Regions from separate parts of the Ensifer sp. YR511 genome, predicted to be linked through region 1. Evidence: predicted binding sites of a transcription regulator. Region 1 holds the regulator's gene; the other holds the start of a gene.
What was found. The regulator PhoB, encoded in region 1, activates phosphate uptake and scavenging genes when phosphate is short. The targets are predictions, from matches to a motif close to TGTCATNNANCTGTCAT.
Positions count from the first base shown of each region.

Region 1 (7,581 bases):
GTCCACCAGGTATGTGCCGCCGCCATAGCAACGCACCACCTCGACGGTTGCGCGCTCACTACTTTCAGGAGCGCCCGTATGCCGCCTAAATCGTGTCGCACGTGGACAATGTCAAGTGCGGTGAACACGCCCCTATATGGCGCACGCTCGGCGGAGCGCACTGAAGCCTCTTCGCCGTCGCGCGCGACCGGGCAGCCGGCTCAGACGAGCCCCATGCACCAGGCAATGACCGACTTCTGTGCGTGCAGCCGGTTTTCCGCCTCGTCGAAGACCACCGACTGCGGGCCGTCGATGACCTCGTCGGTGACCTCTTCGCCGCGGTGCGCCGGCAGGCAGTGCATGAACAGCGCATCGGAGGCCGCACGCTTCATCAGCGCTTCATTGACCTGGTAGGGCTGGAAGACGTTGTGCCCGCGGGCGCGATGTTCCTGGTTCATCGAGATCCAGGTGTCGGTCACGACGCAATTGGCGTCGGCGACGGCCTGTTCGGCGTCATGACACAAAAGGACCTCGCCGCCATTGTTGCGCGCCCAGTTCAGGAACTTGTCCTGCGGCTCGGAACCGAGCGGCACGGCCATGTTCATGCGGTATCCGAAGCGGGCAGAACCTTCGATCAGCGAATGCAGCACGTTATTGCCGTCGCCGGTCCAGGCAATCGTCTTGCCCTTTACCGGACCGCGATGCTCCTCGAAGGTCAGGATATCGGCCATGATCTGGCAGGGGTGCGTATCGTCGGTCAGGCCGTTGATGACCGGGACCGTCGCATGCTCGGCCAGTTCCAGAAGGCGGCGATGGTCGGTGGTGCGGATCATGATGGCGTCGACGTAACGCGAGAGCACCTTGGCCGTGTCGCCGATCGTCTCGGCGCGGCCGAGCTGCATTTCGGTGCCCGACAGAAACAGGGTTTCGCCGCCGAGCTGGCGCATGCCGACATCGAAGGAAACGCGGGTGCGGGTGGAGGGCTTTTCGAAGATCATCGCCAGCATCTTGCCGGCGAGCGGCTTCTCGGCAGTTCCGGCCTTGGTCGCCGCCTTTCGGACGCGCGCATCGTCGATGATCGTCCGGAGGTCGGCGGCCGTCATGGCCGAAAGATCGAGAAAATGTCTGGTGCCTGCCATCGTACTCGGTTCCTGTCTGAAAAATCGGTCCCTGGTGCGGCACGCTATCCACGTGCCCGCACGAAGGTCATTCTAACGCCTTAGTCGTCCCTGGGTCGCTACCTTCAGGCCGCGGCGTTGCCGCTTGCCTTGCGAACCGCCTCGGCGGCGCGTTCGATACGTGCGAGCCCCTCGCGCGCCTCTTCCGCCGTCACGGTCAGCGGCGGCAGCAGACGCAGCACATTTTCGCCCGCCGGCACGGCCAGGAGCTTTTCGGCGCGGATTTCCTTCAGCAGATCGGCCGAAGGGCCCTTCACCTTGATGCCCAGCATCAAACCGTCGCCGCGGATGTCCTCGATGACATCAGGGAAACGGTCCTTGAGCGACGCAAGGCCCTGGCGGAAGACCAGCGCGACATCGCGCACATGCGTCAGGAATCCGTCGGCCAGAACGACGTCGAGCACGGCGTTGCCGACGGCCATGGCCAGCGGGTTGCCGCCATATGTGGAGCCATGCGTGCCCGCCACCATACCAGATGCGGCTTCCTCAGTCGCGAGGCAGGCGCCGAACGGGAAGCCACCGCCGATACCCTTGGCGACCGCCATGATATCCGGACGGATATCCGCCCATTCATGGGCAAACAGCTTGCCGGTACGGCCGACGCCGGTCTGGACCTCGTCGAGGATCAAGAGCAGGCCGAACTCGTCGCAAAGCGCGCGCAGTTCCTGCATGAATTCCTTGGTCGCCGGACGGATGCCGCCCTCGCCCTGGATCGGCTCGATCAGGATCGCTGCGGTTTCCTCGGTGATCGCATTCTTGACCGCGGCGATGTCGCCGAACGGAACCTGGTAGAAGCCCGGCGCCTTCGGCCCGAAACCTTCGATGTATTTCTGCTGACCACCGGCGGCGATCGTCGCGATCGTGCGGCCGTGGAAGGCGCCTTCGAAGGTGATGACGTGGAACTTCTCCGGGTGGCCCTTGGAGAAGTGGTAACGCCGTGCCGTCTTGATGGCGCATTCCAGCGCTTCCGCGCCCGAATTGGTGAAGAAGACCTTGTCGGCAAAGGTCACTGCCGTCAGCCGGCGGCCGAGGCTTTCCTGGCCCGCAATTTCATAAAGGTTGGACAGGTGCCAGACCTTGTCGGCCTGCGCCTTCAGCGCCTCGACCAGGTGCGGGTGCGCGTGGCCGAGCGAGTTCACGGCAACGCCGGCACCGAAATCGAGATAACGCGTGCCGTCTTCAGCGATCAGCCAGGCGCCCTCTCCTCGCTCGAAACGCAACGGCGCGCGCATGTAGGTATCGTAAAGCGGCGTGGTTGCAGTCATGCGAGGCTCTCCTTCACTCCAGATCGACATCGATCCCGCGCCTCACGCGGGCCGATAAAAATCAAAAATGCCGCCTTTCGGCGGCGCAGGCACTATTCCCATTTCGCGCTGCAATGTCAACAAAACCAAGCCTTGCAGCGCAACATGAAGGGTCGATTCCTGGCAGCAGAAAAATCGTCCGGGAGGGCTTGCAAAAATGCAACGCTGGCCGAGCAAGTTGGGGAAAACTACGAAATCGATTCGGCCTGATTCCCGGGACTCTTGCCACAGAGTCCAGCGGTCAGTACGTTAACATTCAATTACTAGACGCATGCGGCGGACCTAGTCACCAAAAGAGTTATCGCGTTTGCAACCCCGGGGTTTAGCCGGGGTGCGGTGAGGGATTCTGCCATCCCCAACGCTGAGAACGGAGAGTGCAGAAATGAACTGGACTGACGAGCGGGTGGAGAAACTGAAGAAGCTTTGGTCCGAGGGCCTGAGCGCAAGCCAGATCGCGGCGCAGCTCGGCGGCGTCAGCCGTAACGCTGTCATCGGCAAGGTTCACCGCCTGAGCCTGCCAGGTCGCGCCAAGGCCGGCGGCAGCACCACGACAGCAGCCCGTCCGAAGCGCCCGACTTCGGCACCGCGCGCACCGAACTACGCTTCGCGCGTTTCGACCCGCCCGGTTGCACGCGCGGCCGGCGCTGTCGTTCTCAAGGAAGAAATCGAAGTCGATCTCGTTGCCGAGCAGGATTTCAGCACCCGCACCGACGTTGTCGTGCCGATGTCGCGCCGCCTCGAGCTGACCCAGCTCACCGAGCGCACCTGCAAGTGGCCGATCGGCGACCCGCTGAAGGAAGAGTTTCACTTCTGCGGCAACGATTCCCCGGAAGCCTCGCCTTACTGCACCTTCCATGCGCGGCTGGCCTACCAGCCGTCGGGGGAGCGCCGCAGGGCCCGCTGAGAAGCTGGACGGCATCAATAAAAAAGGGGCCGATCGGCCCCTTTTTTTCTTGGCGACTTTCAGACCGCTCAGCTTTCGAGCGAATAGCCGGCGCCGCGAACGGTGCGGATGACGTCGGGCATGTTCGAGAAGTTCAGAGCCTTGCGCAGACGACCGACATGCACGTCGACGGTGCGCTCGTCGACATAGATGTCATGCCCCCAGACGCCATCCAGAAGCTGCGAGCGAGAGAAGACGCGGCCCGGCGAGGACATGAGGAACTCCAGAAGACGGAACTCGGTGGGGCCGAGGCGCACTTCGCGGCTGCGGCGATGAACGCGGTGGGTCTCGCGGTCGAGTTCGATGTCGCCGCAGCGAAGCAGCGTCGACAGCACCTCGGGCTTTGCCCGGCGCAGCATCGCCTTGACGCGCGCCATCAGCTCCGGCGTCGAGAAGGGCTTGACCACGTAGTCGTCGGCACCCGTCGCCAGACCCCGGACGCGCTCGCTTTCCTCGCCGCGCGCCGTCAGCATGATGATCGGCAGACGTTCGGTCTCCGGACGCTGGCGCAGCCGACGGCAAAGTTCAATGCCGGAAACACCGGGCAGCATCCAGTCGAGGATAAGCAGGTCGGGCAGCCGCTCCTGAAGCCGGATCTCCGCCTCGTCGCCCCGCAGGATCGTATCGACGTCGAAGCCCTCGGCTTCCAGATTGTAACGCAGCAGAACGCTCAGCGCCTCTTCGTCTTCGACTACGGCGATTTTTGGCAACATCAGGTAACGTCTCCTTACCGCGGGCGGCCTTTGGGCTCATCGGCCCGGCCGGCGCTCAGACACTCTAAATCTGGAGCACATCCGCCGTTTTCAAAGGCGGGGCGAAAACCGCATGCTTCAGATACAGGAATTCGGGGCCGCGACCGAAGCCGCGACCGGATCAGATTTCAAAGGGCATGCATGCTTACGGCGCGCTTGGCGCTCAGTCGTTGACCGAGCCCAGCGTCGACGTAGTGTCATCCTTCGGACGCTCACCTTCCGGCTGAGCACCCGTCGCCATGTAATAGATCGTCTCAGCGATATTGGTCGCGTGGTCGCCGATGCGCTCGATGTTCTTGGCGCAGAACAGAAGATGCGTGCAGGGCGTGATGTTGCGCGGATCTTCCATCATGTAGGTCAAGAGCTCGCGGAACAGCGAGGTGTAGATCGCGTCGATCTCCTCGTCACGCTCGCGGATGCTGTTGGCCTTTTCCGGCGAGCGCGAGGCGTAGACGTCGAGCACTTCCTTGAGCTGGACGAGAGCGAGCTCTGCCAGATGCTCGAGGCCACGGGCGAGCTTGCGCGGAATGCCGGAGCCGGCGACCGCGATCACGCGCTTGGCGGTGTTCTTGCCAAGGTCGCCGACGCGTTCCAGATCGGAGGCGATGCGGATCGACCCCATGATCTCACGCAGGTCGGCGGCGACCGGCTGACGCTTGGCGATCGTGACGATCGCCTTCTCACCGATCTGGCGCTCGGCGTCGTCGAGGACGGTGTCGTCCGAGATCACCTTCTGTGCGAGAGCCAGGTCGGAGTTGACCAGCGCGCGAACGGACTCGGCGACCATCTGTTCGGCGAGGCCGCCCATCTCCGAGATGCGGCGCGTCAGGTACTTCAGTTCTTCGTCATAGGCGGACATGATATGCATGGACATGATCGTCGATCCTTACGGGCGCTTTGCAGTTACTGTTGCAGCCTTATGCGGCCTCAGCCGAAGCGGCCCATGATGTAATCCTGGGTGCGCTGGTCATCCGGATTGGTGAACATCTTGTCGGTGTCGTTCTCCTCGACGAGATTGCCGAGGTGGAACATGGCGGTGCGCTGCGAAACGCGGGCGGCCTGCTGCATCGAGTGGGTCACGATGACGATCGTGAAGTTCGTGCGCAGCTCGTGGATGAGCTCTTCGACCTTGGCGGTCGCGATCGGATCGAGAGCCGAGCACGGCTCGTCCATGAGGATGACTTCCGGGCTGACGGCGACGGCACGCGCGATGCAGAGACGCTGCTGCTGACCACCGGAAAGGCCGGTGCCGGGCTCCTGCAGACGATCCTTTACCTCGTTCCACAGACCGGCCTTCTGCAGGCTGGTCTCGACCACCTCGTCAAAGTCGGCCTTGGTGCGGGCAAGTCCGTGAATCCGCGGGCCGTAGGCGACGTTGTCGTAGATCGACTTCGGGAACGGGTTCGGCTTCTGGAAGACCATGCCGACGCGGGCGCGCAGTTCGACGACGTCGATCGTCGGGTCGTAGATGTCGTCCTCGTCGAGCGTGATCTTGCCGGTGACGCGGCAGTTCTCGATCGTGTCGTTCATGCGGTTCAGCGTGCGCAGGAAGGTCGACTTGCCGCAACCCGAAGGACCGATCAGCGCCGTGACCGTGTTCTCGCGGATGTTGAGGTTGACGTCGAAAAGCGCACGCTTCTCGCCGTAATAGACCGACACATCCTTGCCGATCATCTTGTAGGGCACGGTGTTCATTTTCTGATCCAGAGCCTTCTCGACTGCTGCTTCTGACATGATGTTCATAGTAATTACCTCACTACCAGCGGCGCTCAAAGCGACGTCGCAACAGAATGGCTCCAAGGTTCATGACGACCAGGAAGATGAGAAGAATGATGATTGCGCCGGAGGTGCGCTCGACGAAGGCGCGCTCCGCCTCATTGGCCCACATGTAGATCTGCACCGGCAGTGCCGTCGACGGTTCCATCGGCGAACCGGGAAAATCGACGACGAAGGCGACCATGCCGATCAGGAGCAGCGGCGCGGTTTCACCAAGCGCGTGGGCAAGACCGATGATGGTGCCGGTCAGGATGCCCGGCATCGCCAGCGGCAGCACGTGGTGGAAGATGGTCTGCATCTTCGACGCACCGAGACCGAGGGCCGCCGAGCGGATCGACGGCGGGACCGCCTTCAACGCCGCACGGGTGGCGATGATGATCGTCGGCAGGGTCATCAACGTCAGCACGAAGCCGCCGACGACGGCTGCCGAGCGCGGCATGCCGGCGAAGTTGATGAAGACGGCGAGACCCAGGAGGCCGTAGACGATCGACGGAACGGCCGCGAGGTTGTTGATGTTGACCTCGATCAGGTCGGTCAGCCGGTTCTTCGGCGCAAACTCCTCGAGGTAGATCGAGGCGGCGACGCCGATCGGAAGCGACAGCACCAGCACGATCAGCATCATGTAGAGCGAGCCGAGGGCAGCGACGCCGACGCCTGCCGCTTCGGGACGACTGGAGGCGCCGAAGGTGAAGATGCCGGTGTTGAAGCTCTTCTTCAGGATGCCGGCGCTCGCCAGCTCGTTCATCCAGGTCACCTGCTGGTCCTTGACCTTGCGCTTGCCCTCATCGACCGAGAGATCGATCTGGCCCTTGAAGGCGGAGTCGATGTTGGCCTCGGCCAGCAGCGTGACAGGAACCGTCTTGCCGATGATCGACGGGTCGGCGGCGACCATGTCGCGCAATAGCGTGCGGGAGCTCGCGGAAACCATGTCGGTCGCCTGCTTGACCTGCGGCCGCTTGGTGGCGTCGATGCCGAGCTGCTTGACGAGCGCGTCGCGCACCAACAGCGGATAGTTGGCGGTCATCAGCACCTTGCCGTCGGTCGCGCGTTCGCCTTTGGGGTCGATGACCTTTTCGGTGAATTCGATCGGCAGCGTAATCGTCGTCTGCTGGAATGCGGTGTAGCCGTTGGAAAAGACGGTCCACAGCAGCAATGCCAGGAAGAAGAGACCGGTGCTGATCGCGGCCATGCCGTAGAAGCGGAACCGGCGTTCGGCAGCATAGCGACGCTTGATGCCGATATCGCGCTTGGCGGATGCGGGACGGGCGGAGATCCGGACGGTCGGGGAAGCGATGTCGGTCATTCGTACTGTTCCCGGTATTTGCGCACGATGTAGAGCGCGTAAATGTTGAGGCCGAGCGTGATGACGAAGAGCGTGATGCCCAGTGCAAAGGCCACCAGCGTCTGCGGCGAGGTGAACTCGAGGTCACCTGTCAGCTGGTTGACGATCTTAACGGTCACCGTCGTCATCGGCTCGAAGGGATTGATCTGCATGCGGGCCGCCACACCGGCTGCCAGCACCACGATCATGGTCTCGCCGACGGCGCGCGAGGCGGTGAGCAGCAGCGCGCCGACGATGCCCGGGAGGGCTGCCGGAAGGATGACCTTCTTGACCGTCTCCGAGCGGGTGGCGCCAAGGCCGAGCGAGC
Region 1 covers NZ_FNGR01000003.1:389,435-397,015, forward strand. The annotation lists gene argF (ornithine carbamoyltransferase) at 201-1,118, opposite strand; gene BLU15_RS08990 (aspartate aminotransferase family protein) at 1,223-2,422, opposite strand; gene BLU15_RS08995 (GcrA family cell cycle regulator) at 2,844-3,365, shown strand; gene phoB (phosphate regulon transcriptional regulator PhoB) at 3,434-4,117, opposite strand; gene phoU (phosphate signaling complex protein PhoU) at 4,320-5,033, opposite strand; gene pstB (phosphate ABC transporter ATP-binding protein PstB) at 5,084-5,899, opposite strand; gene pstA (phosphate ABC transporter permease PstA) at 5,913-7,235, opposite strand; gene pstC (phosphate ABC transporter permease subunit PstC) at 7,232-7,581, opposite strand, start outside.

Region 2 (7,581 bases), on a different contig from region 1:
TCCCGCGCTGCGCCTTCCTGCTCTGCCATCACATGCATCTGCTGCGCACACCCCCAATGCTTGCGCGGCCCGCCAAGTGAAGGGCACACTCGGTGCCCCGCCGGCCAGCCGCGCTCAGCTGCATTCCTTTTACTAGGGCTACCTTGTGCATAACGTGTCAGCAACCGAATTTGTTCAACGGGGCGTTGACGGTGGCCGTCGAACGCCCCGTTTGAACGGGTCTACTGCACGAGGACCGGCGACTGGCACTTGACGCCGGTGACGCGGACATCGGCCTCGCCGACCCGTACGCCGACGAGCAGCAGAAGGTTGTAGAGCAGATCGTCGACCGGCTTGGTAACGGCTCCGAGCGTTTGGGCCAATGCCTGCTGCACGATGGTCGGGCTGCCGAGCGTCAGGAACAGGACCTGTATGTTCAGGTCGAGATTGTTGAGGAGCGTTTGCGTCGTCGAGGTCAGGATGTCCTTGGTCGAGACCGTCTTGATCGACCGGGCCGCGACCTCGGACGGGCTGAAGCTCAGGCGCGTCGGCTTGAGGTTTTGCGCCTCGACATGGGCTAGCGCATCGATCTTGACCACCAGGGCGTCCACGAGCTTGGCTCTTTGTACCCGCGCGTCTGACGAGAAGTTGGACAGGACCGCCTGATCGACGTCGCCGATGGCGATTTCGGCAATGCCGGGCACCGCATCGACGCTGACCGAAGCATTTTCGGGCGTGCCGCCATAGCACCTGATGTCGGCGAGCTTGGCTTCCGCATAGGCGAGTTCGACATAGATCGGCAGGCGGATGCGAATGCCGGCAAGGGCGGCCAGGCCATCGACGTTGACTTCGACGGCAAGGCGGGTCTGGGCGGTGCGTATTGCTGCGCCGGGCGTGCCGAGGCGGTGGCTTGGCGTTTCGACGGGCGGCTCGCCGATCGCAAGCTTGACCTTGGCAGATGCGATGCCCGGAAGGCCGGCCACGGCATTGAGGGCGATCTGGTTTTCGCCATTGGCGATGGCTGCAGCCGCCGACACGATCTGCAGCGCGCTTACGCGCATCGCCCAATCGGAGCCGGCGTCGACCTGCAGGCTCTTCTTCGGATCGAGGTTGAGGATCTGCGCCAAGGTGAAAGTGCGCTTGTCGTTCGAGGTCGAAAGTTCGATGCTCTTGAGTGCGGCCGTGACCGTTCCGGACAGGCCCTGGACGAGCCGCATGGAGGCAAGCAACTGCGGCATCGTCAGGTTTGCCTTGAGCACGTCTTCATAGGACGCAGCCGTCAGGTTGAGCCTGGTCGCAATGACCTTCAGGAAGGGCTGGATATCGATATCGGCGTCGATGAGCGCCTGGTAATCCATGACCTTGAGCGAGATCGTCGTTCCGAGCATCTGCCCGAGGATGGAGTTGAGCAGCCCATCATTGAGGCTTGCAAGACGGGAGCCTACGGAGAAGGCCGCGATCTTCGAGCTCGCCGCCGTGCCGTAGACGCTGAGGTCCGGCGGGGCGCTGAAGATCGAGGCGAGGAAGATGTCGCCCTTCCTTTCGAGCATCACCTGCACGGCGTCCGTGGGCATGGCGTCCTTGATAAAGCGCTGGCCGGCATCGACCGACGGATCGGGGACGTAGCGCCCGCGCGCTACGGTCGCGACGCCATCAAGCTTGGCGGTGCTGATGTCACCGGGCGGCAGGGTCTTGCCGTCGATGGTCAACAAACCGTTCGGCGTCGATACGCCGTAGTTCAGGCCATTGTTGGCGAAGTGGTTGAGCACGGCCTTCTCGGCGGCGGAGACGTTGGCCGCTGCCGCGATCGCAGCGAGATCGACCGAAGACTGCATTTCACGCTTCTGGACGGTCAGGTAGCCGTAGTCGATCGCAAGGGCCATGGACGTGATCACCAACGGCATGGCCAGGGCGGCCGAGATACCGATATTGCCGCTACGGGCTCGGGCGAGGGAGCGCATGGGTTTCCACAGCATATCAGACCCCTCCGATGCGGATGGTTGCGAAGCGCTCGATCTGTTCGCTCGGCATGGCGAATGTGAACAGGTTGAAGATCGGCAGGTCGCCGGCGTCGTATTTGATCCGGACGGTGAACTGGTTTGCGTTGTTGGCGTCGTCCCTGACGGTGACGGTCATGCGCGACGACTTGATGAAGGCCTGATCCATCGTCGTGCGACGGATATAGTCGGTCGCGAGCCGTTCACGCTCGGTTTGGGAGAGGCCGGCGATGGCTGTGCGGGCGGCATCGGCAGCAATCTGCTGAATGGAATGGGCGGCACTGAGATAGACGCCATAGGCGATCAGGGTCAGCACGCACATGAAGAAGAGTGGTGCTATTATTGCAAATTCGATCGCAGCGGCCCCGTCCCGGCCGCCTAACAGGCGCTTGAAGTTGGACATTGCAGCATCTCCGCGTACCCACGTTGCTGTATTTCTCGAATGTCCCTGCACCCATAACGTGATCCTCAAATATTAATTTTTTCATACTCCGATAAGTTGTTGAATCCCAATGCATTTCGCAAATGTTGCAAAATGTGTATTCACAGTTGAATTAGTATTTATGAAAATTAGCTAGTTTTCGCCCTGTCGCGGCGGCTGCGCGCCCGCGTCCGGGCGCCGAATCCGCGCGAGGGCAGGCTTGCGTATCGCCAGCGCATCGTCCCGGTTCGGCCGGGGGCCGGTCACTCCTGTCCGGGGGGCGTGCGATAGCGTTCGAGCTGCCGGTTGAGCGTCGCCAGGTCCGCGCGCAATTCGGAGATCTCGCGCAGCAACACGTCGTCGACCTTGTGATGCAGTGCGATCAGTTCGACTTCCGACTTGAGATTGACTTCGTAATCCTTCGAGGCAGCGAAGCGGTCGCGCTCCGCCTGGCGGTTCTGCGACATCATGATGACCGGAGCCTGCAGCGCGGCGAGCATCGAAAGCATCAGGTTGAGGAAGATATAAGGGTAGGGATCGAAGGCGCCGGTGGCGAGCAGAATGGTGTTCAGCAAAACCCAGAAGACGAGAAAGCCGCAGAAGCCAATGATGAAGCTCCAGGAGCCGCCGACGCGGGCGATGTTGTCTGCGAGCCTGTCGCCGAAGGAGAGCCGTGCCGTGAAGGCGGCATGTGAATCGGTGGCGAGCGTGCGTCGGTCCCGGGCATGGGTAAGAATGCGGCGCTCGATCTCTCCGAGCTCGCTGAGCGGCTTGCCGAAAAGCTGTTTCGATATGTCATTGAAGTGCGGCATGGCGATCTCCGGAGTTGGCCGGAGACAATCTAGCGCGTCAGCGCCGCAAGGAAATCACGCGGTACGCGAAAATGCCGCAAGGACCGGAGCGGTTGCTGGCCGCTCCGGTCTTCGATCAGTGGGTTTCGACGCTGGCGAAGAGATCAGCGTGTGACTTGAAGAACCGGTCGGTCGAGAAGCGGTCGCCGAACATCATGTCGTGTTGCAGGAAGCGGTAGTCACGCAGGAGTGCCGGCACCTTCGGCTGGCGCGACCACTCGGCGACTTCCTTGCCATTCTTGCGGATCAGCATGTAGCGGTCGACGACGCGGTACTGGTCATACACCTTGCCGAGGAAGCCGGTGTAGTAGGGATGCTCGTAACCGGACTGCTTGAGGATCTGGTAGGAGAGGAAGGCCGGGCTGATGGTGCCGACGTTCTTCTTCGGGCCAGTCTTGTTCGACCAGACGACGAGCGGCGTTTCATGCTGCGCCTTCATCTGCTCCTTCGAACCTTTGCGCTCCGCCGTCACACCCTTCATGAAACCGGTGCTGGTATAGACGGTGTTAAGCGGCGGCAGATGGTCGCCAAAGAGCACGATAACCGTTTCGCGATCGCGGTTCTTGGCCCAGTCCATCAGCTTCTTCAGGCTGTCGTCAGCCTCCTTGATGCCCTGCGCGTAGGTGGCAAGAACCTGGCGGTCGGCCTCGGGCAGATCGCCTTCGACCTTGATGGTGTTGTTGGCGTAGCGGTTGGCCTCATAGGGGCCATGGCCCTGGAGTGTGACGGCGAAGAAGAAGAACGGGTCGTCCATCGCGTCGGCTTGGCGGATGATCTCGTTGGTCAGCGAGTCGTCCGAGGCGAAGATGCCGCGCTTCTGCATCGGTGGCATGTTCTCTTCCGACTTGAACATGTCGAAACCGAAGGCCTTGTAGACGGCGGTGCGGTTCCAGAACCAGCTCTGGAACGGATGGATGGCGCGCGAGACGTAGCCTTCGCCACGGAAGAAAGTGGCAAGCGACGGGATCGGATTGCGGATGTACTGCTGGTACGGGATGCTGCCATAGGGCAGGAACGCGTTGGAGAAGCCGGTCAGCGCCTCGAACTCGACGTTGGCGGTCATGCCGCCGAACTCCGGCGAGAAGACGTTGCCCGACTGCATTTCACGGATCGTCGGCATCGGGTCGGGCGACAGCTTGACGTTCGGCAGGCGGGTCGGATCCCAGAAGGATTCGCTCATCAGCACGATGACGTCGGGCTTGCCGCGGTGCGAGGTGCCGGCGGGAAGCGGCTTCACCGGAATGCGGTCGATCGCGTCGGCCATGTAGCCGGCGGGCGCGCTGACATTGGCCATCGGCAGGTTGATCGCAAAGGCGAGCGCAAAGCCGTTGTGCTTATAGTTCTCGGTCTGGTCCCACATGATCGGGATGACCTTCAGGCGATCACGGATCCAGGAAAACTGGTTGTAATCCATGATGTTCCAGAAGGCGACGAGCAGCGGCAGCGCGAAGGCGAGGCGGGCGACACGCTCGCGGGTCGTCAGCTTCGGGAAGGTCCGCCAGGCAAAGCGCAACAGGAGGGCGATGGCGACGACGGTGGCAACCAGGCCGACGGCGATGCCGAGCGCCGTCCACGGACGGTCCTTTACCAGCACGGGCATCAGCTCCATGATCTGGCGGCCGAACAGGAAGTCGGTCGGATAGAGCGGATCGGACAGGAACACCTGCTTCTGCTGGCAGATGACGGCCGGCAGAAGTGCCAGCGGCGCGATCACCACGGCGGACTTGTGCTCGCGGCCGAAAATACCGTCGACAGCGAGCAGAATGAGAAAGAATATGCCGATGGTCGTCAGCGCCGGGCGCGTCGGGTCGAGGACGTAGGAAAGGGTGTCGGTCAGCGACTGACGGACGATCAGTTCAACGGCGAAGACAAGGGCAGTTGCAACGAACAGGGAGAACAGGGCGCTGCGCGTGGAAGCGAGCGTCTTGGCGTGCCGTGCGGCGAAGCCGGGTCGGTCGGCATAGACACGTGAGCCTCGCGCGACAGCGGAATCGATACTGGCCAACATATTCTCCAATTTCATAAATGCGTCGTGTAACTGTCATACGCCCGTCATTTTGAACAGGGGATGAATGGTTTCTTAACGGGAATGGAGGGTGGCTTTTCGTGGCGTGAAGCCGCACGAACGGCCCAGTATAAGGACCGGGAAAAACAGAAGTTTTCGGTTTTTTTCGCGTGGCTGCGATTGGCTGTGGGTATTTTTCCGCAGATTGCGCTAAAGAACATTGCGAAAGTCAGATGCAATCGTTCAGGACAGACCGACAGGCCCGCTCATGACCGCCCATAAAAACGCCCCCTCGCTCCTTCGTATCGCCGTTGCCCAGCTCAATCCGACCGTGGGCGACATCGCCGGAAACCTGGCCAAGGCGCGTGAGGCGCGCGCCGATGCGGCGCGACAGGGCGCCGATCTCCTGCTTTTGACGGAGCTGTTCATTTCGGGCTATCCGCCGGAAGACCTTGTTCTGAAGCCGGCCTTTCTCAAGGCCTGCCTCCAGGCCGTCGAAAAGCTGGCCGCCGAGACGGCCGATGGCGGCCCGGGCGTCATCATCGGCTTCCCGCGCCTGTCGAAGACCGGCCGACATAACGCCGTGGCAGTACTCGACGATGGCAAGGTGATCGCGATCCGCGACAAGGTCGATCTGCCGAACTACGGCGAGTTCGACGAGAAGCGCGTCTTCGATCCGGGCGAGATGCCGGGACCGGTCAATTTCCGCGGTGTGCGCATCGGCATTCCGATCTGCGAGGACATCTGGGGCGATCTCGGCGTCTGCGAGACGCTGGCCGAAAGCGGTGCTGAAATCCTGCTGTCGCCGAATGGTTCGCCCTATTATCGCGGCAAGGTCGACGTGCGCCATCAGGTCGTGCTGAAGCAGGTGATCGAGACGGGCCTACCGATGATCTATGCCAACCAGCTCGGCGGCCAGGACGAACTGGTCTTCGACGGCGCCAGCTTCGCCTTCAACACCGACAAGTCGCTCGCCTTCCAGATGAGCCAGTTCGAAGAGGCGGTCTCGATCGTGGAGTGGAAGAAGGGCGAGAGCGGCTGGCATTGCGAGCACGGCCTGAAGTCGCGCCTGCCGGAGCGGGAGGAGGCGGATTACCGCGCATGCATGCTCGGCTTCCGCGACTATGTGAACAAGAACGGCTTCAAGAATGTCGTGCTTGGCCTCTCCGGCGGTATCGATTCCGCCATTTGCGCAGCGCTCGCCGTCGATGCGCTCGGCGAGGAGCGGGTGCGCACGGTCATGCTGCCCTACCGCTACACCTCGCACGAATCGCTGAAGGACGCCAAGGAATGCGCCGAGGCCCTCGGCTGCCGTTACGACATCGTGCCGATCTCCGAGCCGGTCGAAGGGTTCCTCAGCGCACTCTCCGATACGTTCGAAGGCACGGAATCCGGCATCACCGAGGAGAACCTGCAGAGCCGCACCCGCGGCACGATCCTGATGGCGATCTCCAACAAGTTCGGCTCGATGGTGGTGACGACGGGCAACAAGTCGGAGATGTCGGTCGGCTATGCCACGCTCTATGGCGACATGAACGGCGGCTTCAACCCGATCAAGGACCTCTACAAGATGCAGGTCTATGCCATCTCGAGCTGGCGCAATACCACGGTTCCTCCGGGCGCGCTTGGTCCTTCCGGCATCGTCATTCCGCAGAACATTATCGACAAGGCGCCTTCGGCCGAGCTTCGTCCCAACCAGACGGACCAGGATTCGCTGCCGCCCTATCCGGTGCTCGACGACATTCTCGAATGCCTGGTGGAAAAGGAAATGGGGACGGACGAGATCGTCGCCCGCGGCCATGACGAGGTGACCGTTCACCGGGTCGAGCATCTGCTCTACATCGCCGAATACAAGCGCCGGCAATCGGCGCCGGGCGTCAAGATCACCAAGAAGAACTTCGGACGCGACCGCCGCTACCCGATCACCAACCGCTTCCGCGACCGGGGCTAGGCGATGGATATCCTCTCCGAAGAGACGGACGGCCGACAGGGCCGTGCAGATTTTACGGACGAGGAAATCCGGCTCCTGCGACTGTGGTCGGCAAGCGACGTTTCCGCCGGCCGGCAGCTTTCGGCGCAGATCGGCTATTTCGCGACGCCTGCGGTCTTTGGGGTCTATGGCCTTGCGACCGGAAGCCTCACCGTCGTCGGCGTTGCCTTCATCTGCATCCTGCTCCTGCTGGCCTGGGGTCTGGTCACCACCTGGCGGGACCGACGCGATTCCGTTCTGATGCAATCGGTCTGTTCCAAGGTTCTGGCGACTCTGCCGGCGGGTGAAGACAAGAAATAGCGGCCTCGTCCGGGAGAGAAGAGCATGCGCAGTTCCGT
Region 2 covers NZ_FNGR01000001.1:144,057-151,637, reverse strand. The annotation lists gene BLU15_RS00695 (hypothetical protein) at 1-38, opposite strand, end outside; gene BLU15_RS00690 (TadG family pilus assembly protein) at 222-1,955, opposite strand; gene BLU15_RS00685 (TadE/TadG family type IV pilus assembly protein) at 1,957-2,379, opposite strand; gene BLU15_RS00680 (DUF1003 domain-containing protein) at 2,661-3,209, opposite strand; gene BLU15_RS00675 (LTA synthase family protein) at 3,325-5,253, opposite strand; gene BLU15_RS00670 (NAD+ synthase) at 5,522-7,204, shown strand; gene BLU15_RS00665 (hypothetical protein) at 7,208-7,543, shown strand; gene BLU15_RS00660 (TolB family protein) at 7,568-7,581, shown strand, end outside.
Region 2: BLU15_RS00675 (LTA synthase family protein) is a predicted target of PhoB. The motif match lies at 5,288-5,304, and genes of this name have one in related genera.